Regions from separate parts of the Marinomonas sp. A3A genome, predicted to be linked through region 1. Evidence: predicted binding sites of a transcription regulator. Region 1 holds the regulator's gene; each other region holds the start of a gene.
The links. Region 1 encodes LexA, which represses DNA repair genes until DNA is damaged. Its sites were predicted from a motif close to TACTGTNTANNTANACAGTA; they were not measured.
Positions count from the first base shown of each region.

Region 2: recN (DNA repair protein RecN) is a predicted target of LexA. The motif match lies at 6,541-6,560, and genes of this name have one in related genera.
Region 3: CYL31_RS02320 (PA0069 family radical SAM protein) is a predicted target of LexA. The motif match lies at 5,754-5,773, and genes of this name have one in related genera.

Region 1 covers NZ_CP025532.1:2,174,819-2,183,050, reverse strand. Annotated here, with positions in the region: gene sixA (phosphohistidine phosphatase SixA) at 1-169, opposite strand, end outside; gene CYL31_RS10075 (DUF4389 domain-containing protein) at 156-440, opposite strand; gene CYL31_RS10070 (NAD(P)H-dependent glycerol-3-phosphate dehydrogenase) at 433-1,461, opposite strand; gene CYL31_RS10065 (protein adenylyltransferase SelO) at 1,515-2,936, opposite strand; gene CYL31_RS10060 (DEAD/DEAH box helicase) at 2,965-4,323, opposite strand; gene dinG (ATP-dependent DNA helicase DinG) at 4,499-6,622, opposite strand; gene lexA (transcriptional repressor LexA) at 6,692-7,315, shown strand; gene CYL31_RS10045 (hypothetical protein) at 7,420-7,686, opposite strand; gene CYL31_RS10040 (DUF6586 family protein) at 7,689-8,159, opposite strand; gene topA (type I DNA topoisomerase) at 8,156-8,232, opposite strand, start outside.
Region 2 covers NZ_CP025532.1:3,946,112-3,954,343, forward strand. Annotated here, with positions in the region: gene CYL31_RS18540 (glyceraldehyde-3-phosphate dehydrogenase) at 1-550, opposite strand, end outside; gene CYL31_RS18545 (DUF3392 family protein) at 813-1,142, opposite strand; gene CYL31_RS18550 (uridine kinase) at 1,177-1,737, opposite strand; gene CYL31_RS18555 (uridine kinase family protein) at 1,864-2,475, shown strand; gene dnaJ (molecular chaperone DnaJ) at 2,513-3,640, opposite strand; gene dnaK (molecular chaperone DnaK) at 3,805-5,721, opposite strand; gene grpE (nucleotide exchange factor GrpE) at 5,825-6,403, opposite strand; gene recN (DNA repair protein RecN) at 6,589-8,232, shown strand, end outside.
Region 3 covers NZ_CP025532.1:517,629-525,860, reverse strand. Annotated here, with positions in the region: gene CYL31_RS02345 (ABC transporter ATP-binding protein) at 129-980, shown strand; gene CYL31_RS02340 (ABC transporter substrate-binding protein) at 1,005-1,988, shown strand; gene CYL31_RS02335 (FecCD family ABC transporter permease) at 1,985-3,043, shown strand; gene leuA (2-isopropylmalate synthase) at 3,164-4,840, shown strand; gene CYL31_RS02325 (AraC family transcriptional regulator) at 4,861-5,622, opposite strand; gene CYL31_RS02320 (PA0069 family radical SAM protein) at 5,788-6,906, shown strand; gene CYL31_RS02315 (methyl-accepting chemotaxis protein) at 6,996-8,232, opposite strand, start outside.

The sequences.
Region 1 (8,232 bases):
GACTGACAAAAACCACATCAAACATCTCGCTTTTGTTACGATAAGCACGGGCCACTGTTTTCACCTCAGCCACCCCTAGCTCTGTTAGCTCACGACGCTCATCGTGGTCATAACCATATGGTTGAGCATTGCCATGGCGCAAGACATATAGGCGCTTAAGCTTCTTCATCCGTATTCACCTGAGGCCATGGCTGAAATGGAAAAGGTTTTTCTTCTGACTCAAAAGACAAAAATGAGAAAATTTGACCAATAAAAGCCGTCACACTTTTTAACCAAGAAGACAATGTAACGGGTTCATGTTTGGAGCCTAATTTCACCAAGCTTACCAAAACAAGCAAAACACCAAATACAGTGACAGTAATATTCAAAACCACCCAATACAGCAGCATAAAAATCACACGAAACCAAAAACCTTGATCAGCATAACCTGGCTTAGACATTCTTATTCCCCTCATTTGTCGCAAATTCGACATCCCATTTTTGCTCGCCAGTCATCATCGAACCAATCAATGACTCCAGCTTAGCGCCTTCAAATAATAATTTAGATAAACCTTCCGCAAGAGGCATGTACAAGCCATGTTTATGCGCTTCATCCACCACCATTTTTAAGGTGTTAACCCCTTCCGCGACCTCACCAATCCCACCAATGGCTTCATCTAAGTCGTGACCCGAACCAATAGCAAATCCGACACGATAGTTTCGACTCAAAGGTGATGTACAAGTTGCAATTAAATCTCCCATTCCTGCCAAACCAAGAAATGTCATCGGGTTAGCACCAAAATGTACAGCAAACCGACTCATTTCAGCTAAGCTTCGAGTCATAATCATCGACATTGTGTTTTCGCCAACATTTAGAGCTTTAGCAAGACCACATACGATCGCATAAATGTTCTTCAACGCTCCAGCCAATTCAACACCGGTGCTGTCGGTATTTTCATATACTCTAAAAGTAGGAGACTTCAACAGCTCAATAACTCGCTGACGAACTTTGTCATCCGCACTGGCAATTACCGTTCCTGTCATCTGCCCTGCCGCGATTTCTTTCGCTAAGTTTGGACCGCTCAATACGCCAATTTTCTGAGTAATAGGGTTTCGACGCAAAACATCACTCATAAGTTCAAATCGATTTGGATTAAAACCTTTAGTCGTGCTAATTAATATTTTATCCGCTGTTAATAAAGGCTCAATACGCTGAACAACCTGTTCAAACGATTTAGAAGGAATTGATACAAAAATCGTATCACTATCGCGTATTGCTTGTTCTAGATTACTTGTCGCCAATAACTCACGATGCAAAGGAGCATTAGGCAAATAACGACTATTCAGCCCTGTCAGATTGATTTCCTCAACCTGCTCTTCATTACGCATCCACTGGCTAACTTGATGGCCATTTTTGGCCATAATATTTGCCAAGGCAGTACCAAAACTACCACCACCTAATACACACACAGAATGCTTCATAATGACCGTTTCTCTTTAAAAAATATCGTCTGACTATATAAAAACGAACAACACTAAGACGAACAACTCACTTCTAATGACTTACCCCACTCTGGCGCCCTTTGCGCCAACGCATCAGACTCCGTATGCTCATCGAATGGATGGGTAAGCACGTTCAATAAATGGCGGAAGGGCAAATAGTCCCCTTGCTCTGCGGCAAGAATCGCATCATGAGCCAAATAATTCCTTAGAATAAACTTCGGATTTACTGACAACATGGAAGCACTCACTTGAGCCCATTCCACATCACTTTTCATTCGCGCAGATTCATAACGCTCAAGCCAAGCCAACAGCCGCTCTCGATCAATTACTTCATCCAGTAAGAATGCGAATTCGCCTTGTTCATAGTGACTTAATAAACGAAAAAACACGGTGTAATCCATTTTTTCAGCGGCTAATATTGTAAACAACGCTGGCAATAATTCATGCACATCTTGCGTAGAGGTTAATCCCATTTTTCTCATCATCAATGAATCATAATGAGTCTGCAATTCTGGCTCATAACATTGCAAAATAGCGATAAGCTGATCGCGCTCAAGATGCTTTGAAAAACACCGCATCAAGCAATTGAGATTCCATAAACCCACACCTGGCTGACGAGAAAAAGCATAACGCCCCTCATGATCTGAATGATTACAAATCCAATCTGGCTCATAGTCTTCCATAAAGCCATAAGGACCATAATCAATCGTCTCACCAGTAAAAGAAAAATTATCTGTGTTCATAACGCCATGTTGAAAACCCACAGCTTGCCATTTAGCAATCATTCTTGCGGTACGTTTTACCACTTCAATTAACATGTTTTCTAAAGGAGAGTCTGCCGTTAAACAGTCTGGATAATAGTGCTTAAGACAATATTCAATCAACTGATCCAGTTCCACTTGCTTACCTTGATAAAAAAAGTATTCGAAGTGGCCAAATCGGATATGCCCTTGTGCAACCCTAAGCAGCATAGCCCCGGCCTCTGGCGTTTCTCGATACACTGCTTCTCGGCTGTCATAAAGCGCCAAAGCACGAGAAGAAGGCACCGATAGAGCAGTCATTGCCTCACTGGCCAAATACTCACGAATGCAAGAACGCAAAACAGCCCGACCATCCCCGCGTCGAGAATAAGGCGTAGGCCCAGCTCCTTTCATATGCAAATCATACAAAAGGCCATCTTGACCACGAACTTCCCCCAACAATACACCACGGCCATCACCCAATTGAGGTGAAAAGCCACCAAACTGGTGACCCGCGTAGACCATACTTATGCTAGAAGGCAAAGTCTCTTCGCCACTCAAAAGGCGTTTAGTTTCGGTAGACTTAATATTAATAGACAGAAAAGTAGCGAGCGATTGGTTAAATTCAACCAATCGCTGCTCTAGAAGTGGCTGGATAAGGGTTTTCGAAGAAAATGCCTCACCCAAACTTGCAAAATGGTGTTCTAAATTCATCTTATCTCACTTAAAAATTAAGCGATATTTATAGAGATGTATCAACCATGTACTCACAGCGGATGCTCTCACCAACGACTCTTTCGATTTCAGGAATCATGAAAGCATCGTCTTCACTGGCAAAACTCACAGATTTACCCGTTTCACCACCACGACCAGTACGGCCGATACGATGCACATAATCTTCTGGGTCTTCAGGTAACGAATAGTTTACAACTAATTCAACGTTGTCTACGTGTATACCACGTCCAGCAACGTCCGTTGCCACAAGAACTTGGATAATACCTTCTTTGAAGTTTGCCAAGGTTTTCACACGTTTATCTTGCGCAACTTCGCCAGACAATATCGCACAATTAATATTAGCTTTGCGTAAACGCTCATAAAGATCACGAGTTTCATCACGGCGGTTAGCAAAAATAATAGTGCGTTGGCCGCCATTTTTTTCGATCAACTGTTGCAATACTGGCCATTTCTGATCTGCTTCTACAGTATAAATAACCTGATCAATATTTTGGTTTGTCGCTTCTTTTGGGACAACAGACACTTCTTTAGGGAAGTAAGTCCATTGTTGTGCCAGTGCTTGAATATCTTTCGGAAAAGTCGCACTAAACAACATCGTCTGTCTTATTTCTTTATGCGGAGTCATACGAATAATGCTTTTTACATCTGGAATAAAACCCATAGACAACATGCGGTCAGCTTCATCTAACACCAAGCACTCCACTTTACCCAGTTGCACTTTGCGACTGCGGGCAAAATCTAACAAACGACCCGGTGTGGCAACCAAAATATCAACATTTTCAGTTTCTAATGCGATCTTTTGTTTTTCATAACTCAAGCCGCCAACTAAAGTCACAACATTCAAATGACAGTTCGACGTTAGCTTGACTGCCTCGTCAGCGATTTGTATCGCCAATTCACGAGTTGGTGCGATAATCAGACCACGTGCAAAATTATTCGCTCGTTTTTCTTCAAGAGGATAATCAAGAAAATCACTGATCATCGCAATTAAGAAAGCAGCTGTTTTACCTGTACCGGTTTGAGCCTGACCAATAATGTCATAACCTAATAATGTCATTGGCAAGGTTTCAGCTTGGATTTCACTGCAATATTCAAACCCCATTTCAGCAATAGACTTAATCACTCGATCAGGAAGATTTAAGTCGTGGAAGCGCATCTTGCCTTCAACATCAGCAACAGGAAAATCTTCTATGGACCAAATTTTAGAGTTTGCATTCCCTGCAGGCTTTGTCTCATTACTTACTTGTGTATTAGCTTGAACACTTGCAGGACTATCATCATTATTTCTTGGACGCTTATTTGGGCGACGTGTACGTTTTGGTTTTGCTGTGGTTTCTGATGGTGCTTCTTGAGTTTGGTTTTCCATATTGGAATCTATACGCTTCTATTGTGTTTTGAGGTTAATAATCTTTGCAAGGAGTGTACCTAATTGGTAAAGCTTTATCACCCCTTGCTTACGCTTTGTTGAACCTAGAGAAGGTACGAATAAGACATCTTATCTCAGCATGTGGATAAAAATCTGTTATTTGCACCTTCCAAAGCTACTGATAGTTATACGGCGGCAAGCTATTAATTAACTGCAAACCATAACGTTTAGTCCGCAAGCGCTTGTCCAAAATATGTATTTCACCCGTGTCTTTCTCGCTTCTCAGTAACCGTCCAGTCGCCTGCACTAAGCGTAAAGAGGCATCCGGTATGGTTATCTCCATAAATGGATTACCACCACGCTTCTGAATCCATTCAGCGAGTGTCGCTTCAACGGGATCATCTGGTACCGCAAAAGGAATCTTGGCGATATACACGCAGGTCAAATAATCACCTGGCAAATCCACACCTTCGGCAAAGCTGGCTAAACCTAGCAGCAAACTCCCCTTTCCGTCATCGATACGAGACTTATGCGAATCTAAAATAACTCGTTTAGATTGCTCACCTTGCATCAAGAGTATTTCTTGCAAACCAGCAGACACAGACTGAGCCACTTCTTCCATCTGACGTCGAGACGAAAACAACACCAAACTGCCCTTTTCCGTATTAACATGCTTATCTAAATAAGCAACAATTTCGGCGGTATGTTGCTCTACTCTATTAGGTTCATTCTCCATATCTGGAACCACTAAAAGACCATTTTCTTGAAAATTAAACGGACTAATAACGCGCAGATATTCGCTCTCGCGAGGCACACCTGAGCGCATATTAAAACGATGAAATTGATTCAACGCCGTCAACGTAGCAGACGTAACAACAGCACCGAAACATTTATCCCACAATTGCTGCTTTAATGTGTTCGCCGCAAGAATAGGAGAACCACCGAGTTCAATATCTTGCTCCATCCCTTGACCAGATAACACCAACCAACGAGCATTAGGAGGGTAGTTCTGATCATCAACGGTAGAATACAAACGCCATAGCCCAATGCATTGTTCTAAACGACCAAGAATGACACCCAAAATTGGTTGCCAAGTTTCCGCTGTTTCAGGTGTCACGCCCATCCCTTCATTTTGCTTAGTCTTTTTACATTCGTCTTGGATGCTTTCAATATTGTTGAATAATTTTTGATAAGACGTTTGCAAACTATAAGACAACTGACGCAGCTCATCTGGAATCTGACCGAATTCAAATCGGTGTTGATTATTTTCTTGGTCCAAGCCCAAGCCCTGAATATAAGGAGCTAAACCTTGCTGTGCGTATTGGATGAAGTTAACAATGCTTTGGATTTGCTGAGGGATTTTTAATAATAACTGCCCCGTTAAACTAACATCGTCTGTTAGCTCTTGCTTCAAATTAACCAGATTTTTTTCCAACTGACGCAACCAAGTAATGCTTTGCTGCAAACGAACTTCATGACGAAAGTGCCCTATCGCTTTATCAGGAAGATGATGACCCTCATCAAAAACATAGATGGTTTCTTTTGGTGGTGTCAGTATTGCACCGCCGCCCAATGACAAATCAGCCAACACCAAATCGTGGTTGGCAACGATCACATCGGCCACTTCAATCTCAGCACGCGCTTTAAAAAATGGACAAGCCGAATAATTAGCACAATTACGATTGGTGCATTGCTGATGATCTGTGGTTAAGCGACGCCAATCTTGATCTCGAACGATGCCAGCCCAATTATCTTTATCACCGTCCCAATCGCCTTTTTGCAAAGCTGCGTCCATTTCTTGATATAGAACCGTATTGATATCATCTGAATGTAGATGTTGCTCAAAAAGCCCAGCAAACATATCGTCCATTGACTGCTCTTCTGAGCTCAGAAACCCCTCAAGATTATTCAAGCATAAATAACGCCCTCGCCCTTTCGCAAGAGTGTATTTAAAAGTCAGCTCTGTATGCTCAAGCAAATCAGGCAATTCTTTATGCAAAATCTGCTCTTGAAGCGCCACAGTTGCAGTAGAAATAATTAATTTGAGACCACGGGCTTTTGCGATAGGAATCGCCGCAAGACAATAAGACAAGGTTTTACCCGTGCCTGTTCCAGCCTCGATAACGGCAACATGCTTCTCTTCAAGGCGCTCACCTTCCGAGCCTTGCTTAATGTTACCCAAGGTTCGAGCGATCGCACCAATCATCTGGCGCTGTCCAGCCCTTGGTTTATGGGACTTCGCATCTAAAGATGCTCGGTATGCAAGTTGAATCTGTTTTTTTAGTTCGTCTGAAAGCATTTATATCATTGAGTATAGTTAGGAATGCTGTATATAATAACAGTAACTGTATAAACAACCAGATAACCTATGATTAAATTAACCAAAAGACAATCTGACGTACTAGAAACCATTCGCGAATTTATTAGTGAAACAGGTTTTCCACCGACTAGAGCAGAAATAGCGCGCCGGCTTGGGTTTAAATCTCCTAACGCCGCCGAAGAGCATCTAAAGGCCTTAAGTAAAAAAGGTGCAATAGAGATGCTGTCTGGCGCATCAAGGGGAATACGCTTAATTGATCGTGCTTCAAATGACGACCCAACAGCGGACCTTGGCTTACCTGTTATCGGCAAAGTCGCTGCAGGTTACCCTATTTTAGCTCAGGAAAACATTGCTTCCCATGTGAACATCCCTGCAAACATGTTCTCTCCACAAGCCGATTACTTCTTGTCTGTCTCGGGAACCAGCATGAAAGACATCGGAATCATGGAAGGAGACCTATTAGCCGTCCATAAAACCACCACAGTGCGCAACGGCCAAATTGTCGTGGCCCGTATTGGTGACGAAGTAACGGTTAAACGCTTCGAGCAAAAAGGCAGTATCGTTCGACTAATTCCAGAGAATGAAGAATTCAACGACATCATTGTCGACCTTGAAAGCGAAGAGTTCGCCATTGAAGGTTTATCTGTTGGTGTGATTCGTCAAGGGCTTTAAGTAAGACCCTCCAAATCCGCACCTTGTAAATAAAAAAGCGAAGCTTAGGCTTCGCTTTTTTATTTCAGTTCATACTTCATTCCATCGACATCATCAAAGATGATTTAGTGCAAAATCTTAGGACGGAAATCTTCGTCATCAATATACTCTGAATCTTCATCAAAAAACGAATCATCTGAATATACAAAATCAATGCCCGCATGGAACATACATTTTGCCAACTCAAAGTAACGGTCTTTTAAATAAGATCGAGTATCATCTGAAATCTGCAATGTTGCTAATGGAACGGTTTCCTCACCATCTTCACTGGCTGGACGCAGCACAATATCGCCATTATCCAGCTCAACAATTTCTAGGTAGGACTCTTTCATATTCAATACTCTGATGACTCTTCTCTAAAACGTAATACCAATTCGACCAACTTGGTCAAATAGAAACTCACAGACGCACCCGCATCACTTCCACGGCCAATCAGATTGTCACTTTGTACCACTGATGACATAGAAGAACGGCATTCAAACTGAACCAAATACGCTTGATTCAACTGAGAACACCAGGAATCTGTTCGCGAAGACAAGTCCGCCAACTCTGCCAATACAGGAATAACAATTTGCTTATCTTCTGACTCAACCAATAACTTAACAACATCCAGCGACCCAGATAACGAATAAGCGGCAGTGACTTCTTTCAGCAAACCATTAAGAGCACTTCTTAACTGAAAAATAGCCGAGCTTTCCAGCCCGACTTTTAACCATGCCTCATCACTGTCTTGACTCTGCTTAATAAAGCGTCTTGCCGTATCGAGTTTTTGATTGGTTAAGCTAGCTAAACTGGCTCCGCTCATTTTTTCTTACCTTCCTCAATCACCCATTTAGAGCCAACATAAAATGCCTTCCAACCTGTTGGCTTGCCTTCTT
Region 2 (8,232 bases), 1.8 Mb from region 1:
TCACTTTAACTGGCGAACCATTGATGATCAGAGCTTGATTCTCTTCATCCACTTTTACTAAACCGTCATATACACCATGAACAGAATCGTACTTCAGCAAGCTAGCACGTTTAGAAAGGTCGTTGTCGCACGCTTTACGTACCACAATCGCTGCCAATGCCATGCCTGGAGTGGTATGACCAAGTGTACACATACGACGTGCAAGCAAACGACCAATACGACCAAATCCGTATAAGACAACCGGCGTTTCAGTACCATCATTTGGCTGAGCAGCCAATACAGATTCAACATCCGCTTCAGCAATCAAAGACTCTAGTTCTACAACGGTATGAGCGGTATCACTTGCCAACACTTGCTCTAACACTTGATAAACTTGGACAAGGTCTAATTCAGGATGCTGATCAAACGCAGCCATTAACCCAGTTACAGAATCCGCCATCAAGGTGTTTCCTGCCAACTGAACTTTTACCGCTTTTTCACGACCAAGTTTACCTAAAAGAGGAATCATAGATTCTGCTTGTGAAAGTGCTTGTAACCAAGTGCTTGTCATTTTCTGCCCCCGAAAAAAGACTCTGTTGTATCAATATGAGCGCAGTCTAACGGCAGATCAGGACAAAAACAAATTGTAAGAAGACTACAAAAAACCTTTAAAATCGGGCATTTAGAGTATTTTTTTATAGAAATAACGAAATAAAAAAGAAGGTCTAGAAACTTTACTACATAATCACACAAATACTCGAAGGATCTACGTAAATAGCATGATTATGTTGTAATTTGGCAACGAAACCTGACAGGAAATTTCATGAATTATTTTATAAATGACGCTTTCTTTCAGCTAAAACGCCCAAAAGACAGAAGCAAAATACAATCAGCGCTGGACGATAAACCAAATCCACTCGGGTAATCCCCCAATAAACTAATGGCTGACCCCATAAGGTTAAGAGCCCATAACCAAAAGTACACATCAAAATAAACGCTATTACTCGAGCAAGAAACACCCAAGAAGATACCAAGTTTTTAAGAAAGCCATTCACCTTATCCCCATAAACCACCAAACAGGTCGCTACCAAAGCTAAAGAGATATCCTGAAGATAAGGCTGGAGAAAGTGCGCAAAACGAAGATTGAGATCAAGAATAAACATAAATAATTAACTACACGATAAACAAACTAGAGGATTATTGATTTTTACGAGACAAGGCCTCAACATCAATTTGACCAGAACGAGTCGCCACTTTTGGATTTTCATCAACGTACATAAGAGATACGTCATAAGTCGTATTATGAAGCTCAATCATGGTGCCATCTTGAAACAACCATTTTGAACGTCCAATACCATTATTAAGAAAACCTTCACTAGGCTTACCGTATTTTCGCGCAAGCAACTCCCCTAGCGCCTTACGCTTTTCACTGCTCTCCACAACCCCAGATAACAGCGCCTGACGAACATAGCCCGACCCGTTTGAATAAATTGTCGCACTGGTTACACCCAAAATACCTTCAGGCCCTAAACTATAACTTACTACACCATCTTTATAAGATGGATAGCTATGCATCCCCATACTATTAAGCTGCTTCTCTAGCCGAGATACGCTTAAATCATTCAATGGCAAACCAAACAATTCCGCTATATTAGATCGCGCAGGAACGCTACTCTCTTCAGCCTTAGCTAACGTCGCAGCCCCCATGGAAAGACCAAAAATAAATATAATCAACGCTGAGGCAACTTTAGTAGGCATTAATCCTTCCTTTGAGATGTCATGCACTAGTTTGACGGGCAAAAATGATCAAACCTGATATATAATACAACATTATAAACTCCTTAAACTCAAGGAGCATCAAAACTTTATTTTCTGAGGTAATACATGGCTCTTGTTATTGGCATCACAGGCGTTTCCGGCAGCGGAAAAAGCCGACTTTGTTCTTTATTAGCGGAAGGTCAAGGTGACAAAATCACCGTCCTATGCCAAGACAGTTTCTACAATGGATGCGGCAGTATTGATCCAGACGTTTATAACTTTGACGATCTAAGCTCACTAGATATTGAAAGCCTCACTCTAGCGATTCATAACTGCAAAAACCGCCAGCAGCCTAATGAAATTCCAGTTTACGATCATTCGCAACACAGACGCATTGGCTACCGCAATCTAGATCCAACACATGTCGTTCTCGTGGAAGGTCACATGATGTTCCAGGATCCAGGTATTCGCGATGCGGTTGATTACCTTCTATATGTCGATACCGATATGGACATTGCCATTGTGCGACGCTTGAAACGCGACATTGCAGAACGCGGACGTGACGTCAATGAAGTCACCAGCCGCTACATGCGTCATGTACGTCAAGCATCACTAAAAACCATCGATATTCGTAACAAAGCAGATTTCATTATTCCGAACAATAAAAGCTTCACCAATGCCGCGAGTTTATTACGCAACCACATTGATTACTTACTAAAAGAAAAAGGCGCCAAATAGGCGCCTTTTTCTTTTATATTGCCGAAACAACAAAGTTTTATTTCTTAATATCGTCAAAGAAGCGCTTCACACCATCAAACCAGCTTTTCTGCTTAGGTGAATGATCAGTTCCTTCACCCATACTTTCAGCCAATTCAGTGAACAATTCTTTTTGGCGAGAAGTCAGATTTACTGGCGTTTCAACAACAACCTTGCAAATCAAATCACCTACTGGACCGCCACGAACAGGCTTCACACCTTTATTACGCAGGCGGAACAACTTGCCAGACTGACATTCTGCAGTCACTTTCAAACGCACACGACCATCTAGGGTCGGCACATCAATTTCGCCACCTAATGCCGCTGTTGTGAAGCTAATTGGCACTTCACAATAGAGGTTAGCGCCATCGCGCTCAAAAATGCTGTGCGGTTTAACAGAGACTTGAACAAACAAATCGCCCGCTGGACCGCCATGAGTTCCTGCCTCACCCTCACCAGACAAACGAATACGATCGCCTGTATCTACGCCAGCAGGAATTTTTACATTAAGCGTTTTGTATTCTTGAACACGACCTTGGCCATGACAATCTCTACAAGGATCACTGATCACTTGACCAGCACCGTGACATTCTGGACAAGCCTGCTGAACCGAGAAGAAGCCTTGTGACATACGTACTTGACCAGCACCGCCACAGGTTCCACATGTCTTAGGTGTTGAACCTTTCTTAGCACCAGAGCCATCACAGGTATTACAGTTCACCAAAGTTGGAATGCGGATTTTTTCTTCACATCCCCAAACGGCTTGCTCAAGGTCAAGCTCTAAAGTGTAACGTAAATCGGAACCGCGACGAGTTCGGCTTTGACCGCCACCACCACCGCCAAAAATATCACCGAATACATCACCAAAAATATCACTAAAACCACCAGCTCCAGCACCGCCGCCATAGCCACCTGCTTGACCATTTACGCCGTCATGACCGAATCGGTCGTAGGCTGCGCGCTTGTCATCAGAAGACAGTATTTCATAGGCTTCAGCCAGCTCTTTGAATTTATCAAGTGCTTCTGGATTGTCTGGGTTCTTATCTGGGTGGTACTTATTCGCCAAAGAACGATAAGCTTTTTTAATGTCTTTCTTATCCGCGTCTTTGGCCACCCCAAGAACGTCGTAATAGTCTCTTTTGCTCATCGCAAGCATTCCTGAATTGAAAAGTCTGAATTAAAAAGTCTAAATCTAAAAAAACTAAATTTTAAAAATCGTCAATCTTATATTTTGCAAATAGCAAAGCACGGTCTAAAACCGTGCTCGCTATAAACAACCCCATTATTAATGGGAAAATAAGTGCTTAGCGCTTATTTTTTATCTTCTTTCACTTCCTCGAATTCTGCGTCAACCGCATCATCCTGAGATTTAGCTTGCTCACCTTCAGCTGGTTGTGCACCAGCAGCGTCAGCTTCTGCATACATCTTCTGAGCCAAAGTACCAGATGCTTGAGTCAACGCATTGGTTTTCTCTTCAATCTTCTCTTTGTCGTTAGACGTTAGCGCTTCTTCAAGTTCAGTGATCGCAGTTTCAATCGCTTCTTTCTCTTCAGCCGTTGCTTTATCGCCAGCATCAGTCAAGGTTTTACGAGTTGCGTGGATCATGCCGTCAGCAGTGTTGCGAACCTGTACAAGCTCTTCGAACTTACGGTCTTCTTCCGCATTCGCTTCAGCGTCTTGAACCATTTTTTCAACTTCTTCATCGCTCAAACCAGAAGAAGATTTGATAACGATAGATTGTTCTTTACCAGTCGCCTTGTCTTTCGCAGACACACTCAAGATACCGTTGGCATCAATGTCAAAGCTTACTTCGATTTGTGGCACACCACGTGGAGCTGGTGGAATGTCAGCCAAGTCGAAACGACCTAGAGATTTGTTCTGAGACGCTTGTTTACGCTCACCCTGCAATGCGTGGATAGTTACCGCATTTTGATTGTCTTCTGCTGTAGAGAAAGTCTGAGATTTCTTAGTAGGAATCGTCGTGTTTTTCTCGATCAATGCTGTCATAACACCACCCATTGTCTCGATACCTAGAGACAGTGGAGTAACGTCTAGAAGAAGAACGTCTTTCACATCACCAGAAAGTACCGCACCTTGGATAGACGCACCGATTGCAACCGCTTCATCTGGGTTCACGTCTTTACGTGGCTCTTTACCGAAGAATTCAGTTACTTTCGCTTGAACTAGTGGCATACGAGTCTGACCGCCGACCAAGATAACTTCGTCGATATCAGAAGCAGTCAAATCAGCATCTTTCAATGCTTGACGGCAAGGCTCAAGAGATTTCAATACTAGCTCTTCAACCAAAGACTCCAACTTAGAACGAGTCAATTTTACGTTCAAGTGTTTAGGCCCAGTCGCATCTGCAGTGATGTAAGGCAAGTTAACTTCTGTTTGAGAAGAAGAAGACAACTCAACTTTCGCTTTCTCACCGGCTTCTTTCAAACGTTGTAGCGCTAGTGGATCATTGTGTAGATCGATGCCAGACTGTTTTTTGAATTCAGCTGCCAAGTATTCGATAACACGCATATCGAAATCTTCACCACCTAGGAAAGTATCACCGTTTGTAGACAATACTTCGAATTGTTTCTCGCCATCTACGTCAGCGATTTCGATGATAGAAATATCGAATGTACCACCACCAAGGTCATAAACCGCGATAGTAGAGTCGCCAGAGCTCTTGTCTAGGCCGTAAGCCAAGGCAGCCGCTGTTGGCTCGTTGATAATACGCTTAACTTCTAGACCAGCGATTTTACCCGCATCTTTCGTTGCTTGACGCTGAGAGTCGTTGAAGTAAGCAGGAACAGTAATAACCGCTTCTGTTACTTTCTCGCCTAGGTAGTCTTCTGCTGTTTTCTTCATTTTCTTAAGAACTTCAGCAGAGATTTGTGGTGGCGCTTTTTTGTCGCCTTTTACTTCTACCCACGCATCGCCATTATCTGCAGCAATAATTTTGTAAGGCACCATAGAGATGTCTTTTTGAACCACGTCGTCTTTAAATTTACGACCGATCAAACGCTTAACCGCGAACAAAGTATTTGTTGGGTTTGTTACCGCTTGACGTTTAGCTGATTGACCAACCAGTACTTCGCCATCTTCCGCAAATGCGACAATGGAAGGTGTGGTGCGATCACCTTCAGCGTTTTCAATAACGCGAGCTTTTTCGCCATCCAATACGGCAACACAAGAGTTCGTTGTACCTAAGTCAATACCAATGATTCTACCCATGGTTTGTATCTCCAATAAATTCGTTTATGACGATGATAATTCTGTATTTGGGTACGCTTAAAAGTATTTCAAGCGTCCAGTGTCAAAAAAATGACAGTATTTTTTAAGCTGCGCTTGAAACCACTACCATTGCAGGACGTAATAAGCGGCCATTAATGGTGTAACCCTTCTGCACAACATCCATAACGGTGTTCGCTTCTAGTTCAGGGTTTGGCACCATAGTGATGGCTTGATGCAACTCAGGGTTGAATGGTTCGCCATGTGGATCAACCACTTTCACCTCAAAACGAGCCAAAGTCTCAAGCAAATCTTTTAGCGTTAGCTCAACACCTTCACGTACAGGGTCAGATTCACCTGTGTCTGGCGCAGAAGCCAAAGCACGCTCTAGATTGTCCGCCACGTTCACAATGGATTTAGCAAACTTTTCTAAACCAAATTTGTGCGCTTTCTCGACATCTTGTTCTGCACGACGACGTACGTTTTGAGCATCTGCATGAGCGCGAAGTGCCGCTTCTTTATACTGAGCGACTTCTTCCAATGCTTTTGCAAGCTCATCATTTGCAGTAACTTCTTCTAAAGTCTCTACTTCAGGCTCTAAAAGTTCTTCTACTGTTTCGTTTTGCGTTTCGCTTTTCAAATCATGCTCCGCGTCTAGATTAGGATTTTTTTGCTGCTCACTCATTTTCAACTCCAAATAACAGAAACAATGCTTCCTATGTGCAGGGTATATGGGGTCAGCTTTTGACCTTTCAACACTAAAGCCGCATTAATTTCATGGGAATTAAATTTACTAACTAGACTTGTCAAAAAACAACCAAGTACTGTATAAATAACCATATAAATATTTTCTCTTTCTTGGAGCACTCTATGCTGACCAGCATCGCTATTTCCAACTTCGCCATTGTTGAATCTCTAGAATTAGAATTCAAAAAAGGCATGACCGTGATTTCAGGTGAAACAGGGGCAGGTAAATCCATCATGGTGGATGCCTTGTCACTTTGTTTAGGTGATCGTACCGATGCCGCTGTCGTAAGACATGGGCAAAAAAAAGCCGACATCAGCGCCAGCTTCGATATTCAACACTATCCACACGTACACAAATGGCTGGAAGAAAGAGATTTAGAACACGATCAACATTGTATATTGCGCCGTGTTATCAGCAAAGAAGGTCGCTCCAAGGCTTACATCAATGGTCGCCCTTGCACATTAAGCGATCTAAAAGACGTTGGCAGTCAGCTGGTTGATATCCACGGACAGCACGAACACCAATCGTTACTTAAAAAGAACGCCCAAAGACAACAACTCGACGAGTATGGACGTCTGACTGACTTGAGTAAAAAAGTCAGTCAGCAATATTCAATATGGCGACAACTCAAAGAAGAACTGTCTGCTCAGCAGAATCGCTCCTCGGAACAAGATGCCAAGATCCAGCTACTATCTTACCAAGCACAAGAGCTACAACAGCTTGATCTAAAAGAAGGCGAAATCGAAGAGTTAGAAAACGAGCAAGCTTTCTTGTCGAACATTGCCGACTCACAATTTAAAGCCTATCAAGCCAGCGGTATTTTGATCGACAGCGACGAAGGCAATGTTTGCTCTTTATTACACCAAGCAATCAATAGCGCTAGCCAAATTCGTCCAGCCACCAAAGAATTGGAAAATGCATTAGAAATGATGAATGTCGCTTTAATACAGGCACAGGAAGCGGCCGACAGCCTACATCATTATCAAGACACGCTAGAACAAAATCCCGAGCGCCTCATGGATATAGAGCAACGCTTATCGGACATTTATGATACGGCTCGCAAGCACCGAACCTTGCCAGAAGGCCTTTTATCCTTACGAGAGAGTGTCGAAGCAGAACTAGACAGCTTACAAGGTAGTGAAGAAAGCCTAGAGTCACTAAAAGAAAAAGAAGAGCAAGCCTATGAAAAACTCACCGCGCTTGCCACCACATTGACAGAAAAGCGCATTACCGCCAAAGATGAGCTAGCGCAGAAAGTCGAAGAACAAATACATGGATTGGGCATGCCACATGCGCGCTTCTTTATTCAATGTCAGCCACTTACACAAGTTTCGGCAAATGGTTTTGAAGACATCGAATACATGATCGCTTCCAACCCAGGACAACCCGCTCAGCCATTACGTAAAGTCGCCTCAGGTGGTGAGTTGTCACGTATTAGTTTAGGTATTCAAGTAGTGACCGCTCACACATCAATTATCCCAACATTGGTGTTTGATGAAGTAGACGTAGGCATCAGCGGTGGTATCGCGGAAGTCGTTGGTCGTATGCTGCGCTCTGTGGGCAAACGAGGCCAAGTCTTTTGCGTTACTCACCTTGCGCAAGTGGCAGCTCAAGGCAATCAGCATCTACGAGTCAGTAAACTGGTTGAAGATGAAGCAACCTCCTCTCAGGTCGAGCTACTTAAGGATCAAGATCGAACACAAGAAATTGCACGCCTACTCGGTGGATTAGAACTGACCGAGCAAACCCTAGCTCATGCTCGTGAA
Region 3 (8,232 bases), 1.7 Mb from region 1:
TTCACCAGCCAACAGGCCTTGTTGAGCCAATCGTCCTTCCGTATAGTCAGGTTTTTTAAAGGGCAGATTGTGTCCATGTCTTATTTTGTTATATTATAACAATTAAATATTACGGACCTCTATTCGCCTTGATCAACCAAATCATTAATACTCCAATCAATAACAGCCAACAAGACGATGCTTCCTACTCGTTTTTTGCCGATTGTCAGCCTGCGGGCATGCAGCTGAAGGACGTAGCTTGGTCGCCCTATCGAGATCAGGCTCTGCTTAAGCCGATATCTGTCACCATTCATCCTGGTGAGTTTCTTGCGATTGTCGGACCAAACGGTTCAGGAAAAACCAGTCTATTACGCTGTCTTTATCGCACTAATAAACCAACCAACGGCACTGTCTTGCTCGATGGCAAAGATCTATGGTCGTTGTCCCCACGCCAATGCGCCCAACGCATCGCGACAGTATTACAAGACACCGGCGGTGAATTTGGCCTGAGCGTTTTTGAAATGGTAGAAATCGGCCTGACGCCAAAATCTCTTGTTTGGGGTCGCTCCGAAGAAGACACGCACATTATTGAAAGCACATTGGCATTACTTGATGTGGCGCATTTGGCCGAGCGATCTTTTGATTCTTTGTCCGGCGGCGAACGCCAACGGGTGATGATAGCCCGAGCTTTGGCGCAACGTCCTGACGTATTGATTCTGGATGAGCCGACCAATCACCTCGACATCCGCCACCAGCTCGATGTTTTGGCTTTATTGTCAAAATTGCCTTGTACGCTAATCGTGTCTTTGCACGACTTGGCGCTTGCTTCAGCGTATGCCGACCGAGTGTTAGTCATGCAGGAAGGCGAAATGCAGGCCTGTGCACCACCTAGCCATGTATTTACCAAACAGCGCATAAAACAAGTATTCGATGTGGACACCATCATTGATGAGCATCCAATCACACAAAGACCCAGATTTTCTTTTTTTATTAATGATTAACGGAATGATTAACAGGACAGCCTCATGACAGCGAACAGCAAGACAATGATCAAGCGTACTTCATTACTTATCAGCGGCGCATTATTTGGCATTTTACACACAGGTTTAGCCAACGCTTCTGGCTATCCTGTGACGGTACAAAGCTGCGACCGTCAGGTTACTTTTGAAAAAGCTCCCAGAGCCGCAGTATCAAACGATGTGAACTTAACCGAGATGATGTTGGCCCTTGGCCTTCAAGATCACATGGTGGGATTTACTGGTGTTTCAGGCTGGAAAACCCTTGATCCAACGCTGCGCAATGGTATCGGCGAGTTAAAAGAACTATCACCAAAGTATCCGAGCAAAGAAGTGCTTTTAGGTGCCGATGCGGACTTTTATTTTGCTGGCTGGAACTACGGCATGCGCGTTGGTGGTGGCGTTACGCCAGACACCTTGGCACCGCTTGGCATCAAGGTTTACGAACTAACCGAAAGCTGTATTCACATCATGGACAAACCGAAAGTCTCCATGGATGACCTTTATGTGGATTTACTGAACCTAGGCCGTATTTTTGGCAAAGAAGAGCAAGCCCAACGCTTGGTAAAAGGCTATCAAGAAGATCTCGCTAATTTCCAAGCTAATCTCACTCCTCTAAAAACAGCACCGAAAGTCTTCGTTTACGATTCAGGTGAAGAGCAACCCTTCACTTCTGGACGCTTCGGCATGCCAACAGCGTTGATTGAAGCTGCTGGCGGCAAAAACATCGTCGATGACGTGCAAAAAAGCTGGACTCAAATTGGCTGGGAAGCTGTTATTGATCGAGCGCCAGAGCTAATTGTCATCGTTAACTATGGCGACGTTACCGCAGAGCAAAAGATTAATTTTTTACGCAGTAATCCCGCTTTCGAAAATATTCCAGCGGTGAAAAACAATCATTTTGTCGTTTTAGAATACGTCGAGGCCACACCAGGCCCTCGCAATATTAATGCGATTAAACGCTTAGCCGAGGCTTTTAGAACAGCGTTATGAAACCAACCAATAAAAAGCTCACCATTATGGGACGTGTTCCCTTGCCCGCTTTGTTAATCATGCTGAGCGTCTTACTGCTGTTATTAATGGGCGTGGCGATTGGTGTGGGTTCTGTGTCGATAAGCCAATCCACCGTGTGGAGCGTGATCGGCCATAAACTGTCGATTACAAATACACTGCCTAACTGGTCGATGGGACGCGAAAACATCATCTGGGCGGTGCGTTTACCAAGAACGTTGCTCGCTGCCATGGTCGGGGCAGCCTTGGCGATTGTGGGCGCGGCGTTGCAATCCGTGACTCGTAACCCTTTGGCTGATCCACATTTACTCGGTGTGTCCTCTGGTGCGGCATTAGGGGCGATTATCGCCTTGCTCCACACTGGCATGATTCTAGGTGTGGTGACCGTGCCCGTGTTTGCCTTTATCGGCGCTTTGTTAGCCATGTTTCTAGTCTTGGCGGTAGCGAACTTTTCCTCGGCACACAGTGCAGGACGTTTAATTCTAGCGGGCGTAGCGGTAGCCTTTGTGCTGACAGCCTTAGGGAATCTATTCATATTTATGGGCGATCATCGCTCATCTCATACGGTGATATTCTGGATGCTCGGCGGCTTGGGGCTTGCTCAGTGGGGACAACTTTGGTTTCCGCTGGTGACTCTCTTACTAGGTTCCAGCTATCTGATCTACAAGGCTCGTTATCTTAATGCCATGACTCTTGGCGATGAAAGCGCCAGTACCTTGGGCGTTCCTGTAGAACGGTTCCGCCTGATTGTGATTGTTGTCTGCGCGCTACTGACTGGCGCTGCCGTCGCCTTTTCCGGTGTCATCGGCTTTGTCGGACTGATGGTGCCACATATTGTGCGTTTGTTAGTGGGTGGCGATTACCGCAAAGTCTTGCCTTTATCGGCGCTGTTCGGCGCCTTATTTCTCGTCGCAGCAGACATAGCTTCAAGAATCATCATGCCACCCGAAGACATGCCAATAGGTATCCTCACCGGCCTTGTCGGCGGCATCGCTTTTGTATTCCTGATGCGACAAAAACGTAACGTCTCGTTGTAAGCTGCTTTTTGTAGATGGCGATGTCCATTTAGCGACGATAGTTGTCAATTACAGCTCAGACAGACAAAAAACTTCTCTTTAGCATAAGGATTCAACTTCTTATGCTAAAGAGAGAACATCATGCTAACCCAGCCTTCTATAAAATATCACCCTGCTCAAATTATCGATTTTCCTGCCCGCACTTGGCCTTCAAAGCAGTTGAAGACTCCCCCTCGTTGGTGCTCAACAGACTTACGCGACGGCAATCAAGCGCTTGCTAATCCGATGGATCACGCGAAGAAAATGGCTTTCTTTAAGCATTTAATTGAATGTGGCTTTAAAGAAATTGAAGTTGCCTTTCCTGCTGCGTCACAAACAGATTTTGATTTTGTTCGCTTGCTTATCGAAGGCGACCACATCCCTGATGATGTGACGATTCAAGTGATGACGCAATCTCGTGTGGATTTAATTGAACGTACAATACAGTCTCTCGTTGGCGCAAAAAAAGCCATAGTGCATATTTACAACGCCACAGCGCCCGTATTTCGTGAAGTCGTCTTTTGCCAAGACAAAACAGCAACCCTTGAATTAGCCGTGCAAGGCGTTAAACACATTCGCCAATTGTGCGAGCAAAATCCAGATACTCAGTGGACGCTTCAATATTCGCCAGAAACCTTTTGTTTTACCGAAGCAGACTTTGCCTTAGAAGTGTGCGAAGCAGTGAAAAAAACATGGCAGCCAAACCAAGAACGCCCGATGATTTTAAATTTACCAACGACAGTGGAAGTAAACACCCCCAATGTATTTGCCGATCAGATTGAGCATTTTATAACGTCTTTTTCTTCCTTAGAGAACATAACCATCAGCGTGCACCCTCACAACGACAGAGGAACAGGCGTTGCCACAGCAGAAATGGCGATACTCGCTGGCGCGCAGAGAGTCGAAGGCTGTTTATTTGGTAATGGAGAACGAACCGGAAATGTCGACCTCGTCACCTTGGCGATGAATCTTTATAGCCAAGGCGTTCATCCTAATTTGGATTTTTCAGACATACGCCGCACAGTGGAGTTGGTCGAAGAATGCAATGAACTTCCCGTTCATCCTCGGCATCCTTATGCTGGCTCATTGGCTTTTACGGCGTTTTCAGGCTCACACCAAGATGCGATCAAAAAAGGTTTTGCCGCACAAAAACTAACCTCATCGACTGTTTGGCAAATCCCTTATTTACCATTAGACCCGAAAGATATTGGCTGCTCTTATGAAGAAGTCATTCGAGTAAATAGCCAATCTGGCAAAAGCGGTGCCGCTTGGTTATTACAGGAAAATCACGGACTGTTTTTACCACACAAACTACAAATAGACTTTAGCAAAAAAGTCAAAAATCACACCGATAAAACAGGACATGAGATGCCTCTAGCCGATGTTTGGCGTTTATTCAGAGAATCCTACAGGTTGAACCCAGATGACAAAGGCCAAATGACATTAATGGATTATCGCAGCCATAGCTCAAACGGATTACAGGAAATTCGCGCCACATTACGCTATCAGGAAAAAACATGGCAACTGGTTGGCGAAGGCAAAGGATTATTGTCAGCCATGCTTGATGCGTTAAGAAAGCGTTTTAACTGGCAGATAAACATCAGTGACTTTCATGAACACACCTTAGGACAACAGACGAAAAGCAAAGCGGTGAGCTATGTTCAAATTGAGTCCGATCAGGTTCCACCAAGTTTTGGCGTTGCCATTGATGAAGATTCGACCAAGGCCTCGCTACAAGCACTAATCAACGCTTGCCATCCTTTGTACAAAGAAGCTTAGCGAGACGATAACTTTCACGTCTATTGAGATTGCAGTAAATAGTCAGTCGGTGAAACGCCGACTCGACTTTTAAACATCGCACTAAAAGCACTAGGACTATCGTAACCAATCAGAATCGCGGTATCTAAGACGCTTTTTCCGCTGGCAAGATACTCCAGAGCCAAAAGTAAACGCTTCCGCCGCAGCCATTCTGCAAATGTTAGCGACATTTCTTGCTGGAACTTTCGAGTAACAGAGCGCTCGCTTATGCCCAAAATATGAGCACCATCGGCATTTGTCCAATCATGAGCAATACGCTGACTGACATGCTCACACAAAGAAACCAAAGAGTCGGAGATTGGCAATGGCACATAGAAAGACACGCTCGATAAACGACGTAATTCGTCCAAAATCAATTCAATAATTCGCTCATCACGACCTCCTGAAACAATTTCGTTAGGAAGCTCTAACGCTTCAATAATAAGTGCCTTTAACAACATGGATACGTCAATGACAGAGCAATCATGGGGCAAATCGGCCCGAGCAAGAGGATCAATAAATAGCGTTCTAACTTTTACCAAACCGGTCATATAAAGACTGTGTTCAATTCCTGCAGGAATCCACATTCCCCGATTTGGAGGAATCACCCAACTACCCAAACGAGTCTCCACACGTATCACACCGCTTAACGTGTGAATCAGCTGTGCGCAGTTATGAGCATGGTAAGGCTCAAATTTACCGTGTTCATAATCTTGTGCGTAAGCCACAACACTATTTGGTAAATGATTGTTTTGAAACAACACGCAGCTCTCCTAGAAACCCATCGATCATTCAATCGAGTGTACCTATCAATAAGCAGATCTCAACACACTACGCGAGCAAACTTAAAACTCCACAATAACAAGCTTGCTTTATTTAAATCTAACGACCAAAATACTGTATATCAATACAGTATTTTGAGTGTTTTTATGTCTACTTCTTTTATCAATAACAGCGATCAAAAAGGCGAAAAATCTCCTTTCAATCATCCTATAAAGGGGCGCGGCACGGCCAATAATATGGCGGGGCGCTTTGCTATTACGCTGGTTGAAGTAGATGAAAACGACGAAGCTATTGCTTTGCTGGAAACATCATCGCCTAAGACTGAGGTTCGTCATGAACGTGCCAAAAGCATCATCAGTCGTAATTCCTCCCCTGACATACCTTTTCGTATGTCGGTGAACCCTTATAAAGGCTGTGAACATGGCTGTGTATATTGTTTTGCTCGACCCACTCATGCCTATTTGGATTTATCACCAGGGTTGGATTTTGAAACCAAGCTAGTTGCTAAAACCAATGCGCCGTTTTTATTTGAAGAAGAACTGGCGCATCCTAATTACCGCTGTGAACCCATTGCATTAGGGATCAATACCGACGCTTATCAGCCGATTGAGAAACTGCTGAAGATCACTCGGCAATTATTGGCAATTGCCTTGGCGCATCATCAGCCAATCTCGCTGATAACCAAAAGCACTCTAATTCTTAGAGACCTAGATTTGCTCACACAAATGGCAGAGAAAAAGCTCATTCATGTGGCGATCAGTGTGACAACACTCAATAACGATTTAAAGCGTATTTTGGAACCCAGAACGGCATCAGGGAAGACGCGTTTACAAGTGATTAAAACCTTACGCGAAGCTGGGATTCCGGTTTCGGTTCTTGTCGCGCCGGTGATTCCTTTTATCAACGATAACGAGCTAGAAGAAATCGTCGCTGCTTGCGCGGAAGTTGGCGCGCAGTCCATTAATTACATCATGTTGCGTTTGCCTCACGAGGTTGCGCCTTTGTTTTCGGATTGGCTTCACCAGCATTACCCAGAACGTGCTGAGCATGTTTTGCAGCGTATTATGGATATGCGCGATGGTAAGCTCTACAACAGCCAATTTGGCAAACGCATGACTGGCGAAGGCATCTTCGCGGATTTAATCAATCAACGATTTCACGTCGCACGACGCAAATATGGATTGGATGACAACCGATTAAGCTATCTCGATTGTCGTCATTTTGCTGTTCCACCAAAAGAAGGTGATCAGATGGCGTTGTTTTAGTTATTTAAGCCATCGGCATGATGTAAAAAATCCCCCTAAGAGCAAACTCTTAGAAGGATTTTAATGTCGAGTCTTTGTTTCAAGAACAACTATAGTTTGTTGTTAAATTGACTCACCGCATCAACGACTTGTCTTGCGCCAATTTGAATGTCATTCATTACATGACCCGCTTCAGTCGAAAGATCTAACGCTTTATGGGCTTTTTCCATACTTTGTTCGATGAGAGATACGGCTTTTTCTGTCAGGTGTTTATTCTCACCTACAACCTTGATAATTTCTTCGGTGGCCGTACTCGTCCTAGACGCGAGTTGTCTAACTTCATCAGCCACCACTGCGAAACCCCGACCTTGTTCGCCAGCTCGCGCGGCTTCGATTGCGGCATTAAGTGCAAGCAAGTTTGTTTGATCGGCAATACCGCGGATACTTTCTACCAAAGCGGCTACTTTCAATGACTGAGTATTGAGCTCGATTATTCCTTGGCTCGCATTGCCCATTTGCACTGAAAGTTCATCCATTGTCTGAATCGTCGACTCGATGACTTTTTTACCAGTAATAGCGTCCGCATCACTTTTCTTGGAGATGTCATAGGCGATCTTAGAGGTTTCAGAAATAGCGAACTCTCGATTCATTTGCTCGGTAATGACCGTCGCGAATTTAACAACTTTATATAACTCGCCACTTTCATCGTGTATTGGGTTATAAGAAGCTTCCAACCACACCGCATTTCCATGGCTATCAAAACGCTTGAAACGTTCAGAAACAAATTTGCCCGATCTAAGTTGACGCCAAAAATCTTGATATTTTGAAGACTCAACTTCTTTCGAATCACAAAACATTTTGTGGTGTTTACCAATAATTTGGCTTTTTGAATAACCCATGCTTTTCAGGAAGTTTTCATTGGCATTTAAGATAATGCCATCTAGGGTAAACTCAATCACAGCAGAAGATCGGTTCAATGCCGCCAGCATATCTTCCACTTCTTTGGACTGAGAAATCGTTCGCGTAAGCTCAGCCGAGTAAACTTCCAACAGCACGCGCCCATCTTCAACTTGTTTTTTCGGTTGAATAATCGACCTATACCATGCTTCTTGACCTTTCTTGGTCTCTAGCTGTAAAGCGCCATGCCAGTGCTTCTTCCCACTAATAGCAGCCAACATTTTTTGACAATGGTCTTTGTCTAAAGACTTGCCAAGAATGAAATCTTGAATATTTTTACCTGTTAATTCAGCTTTTTCGAAACCACAGGACTTTATGAAAAGCGAGTTTGCATCGACTATTTTTCCGTCTGATGTCATAGCGAAATACAGCATTTCCTGTCTAAGATCG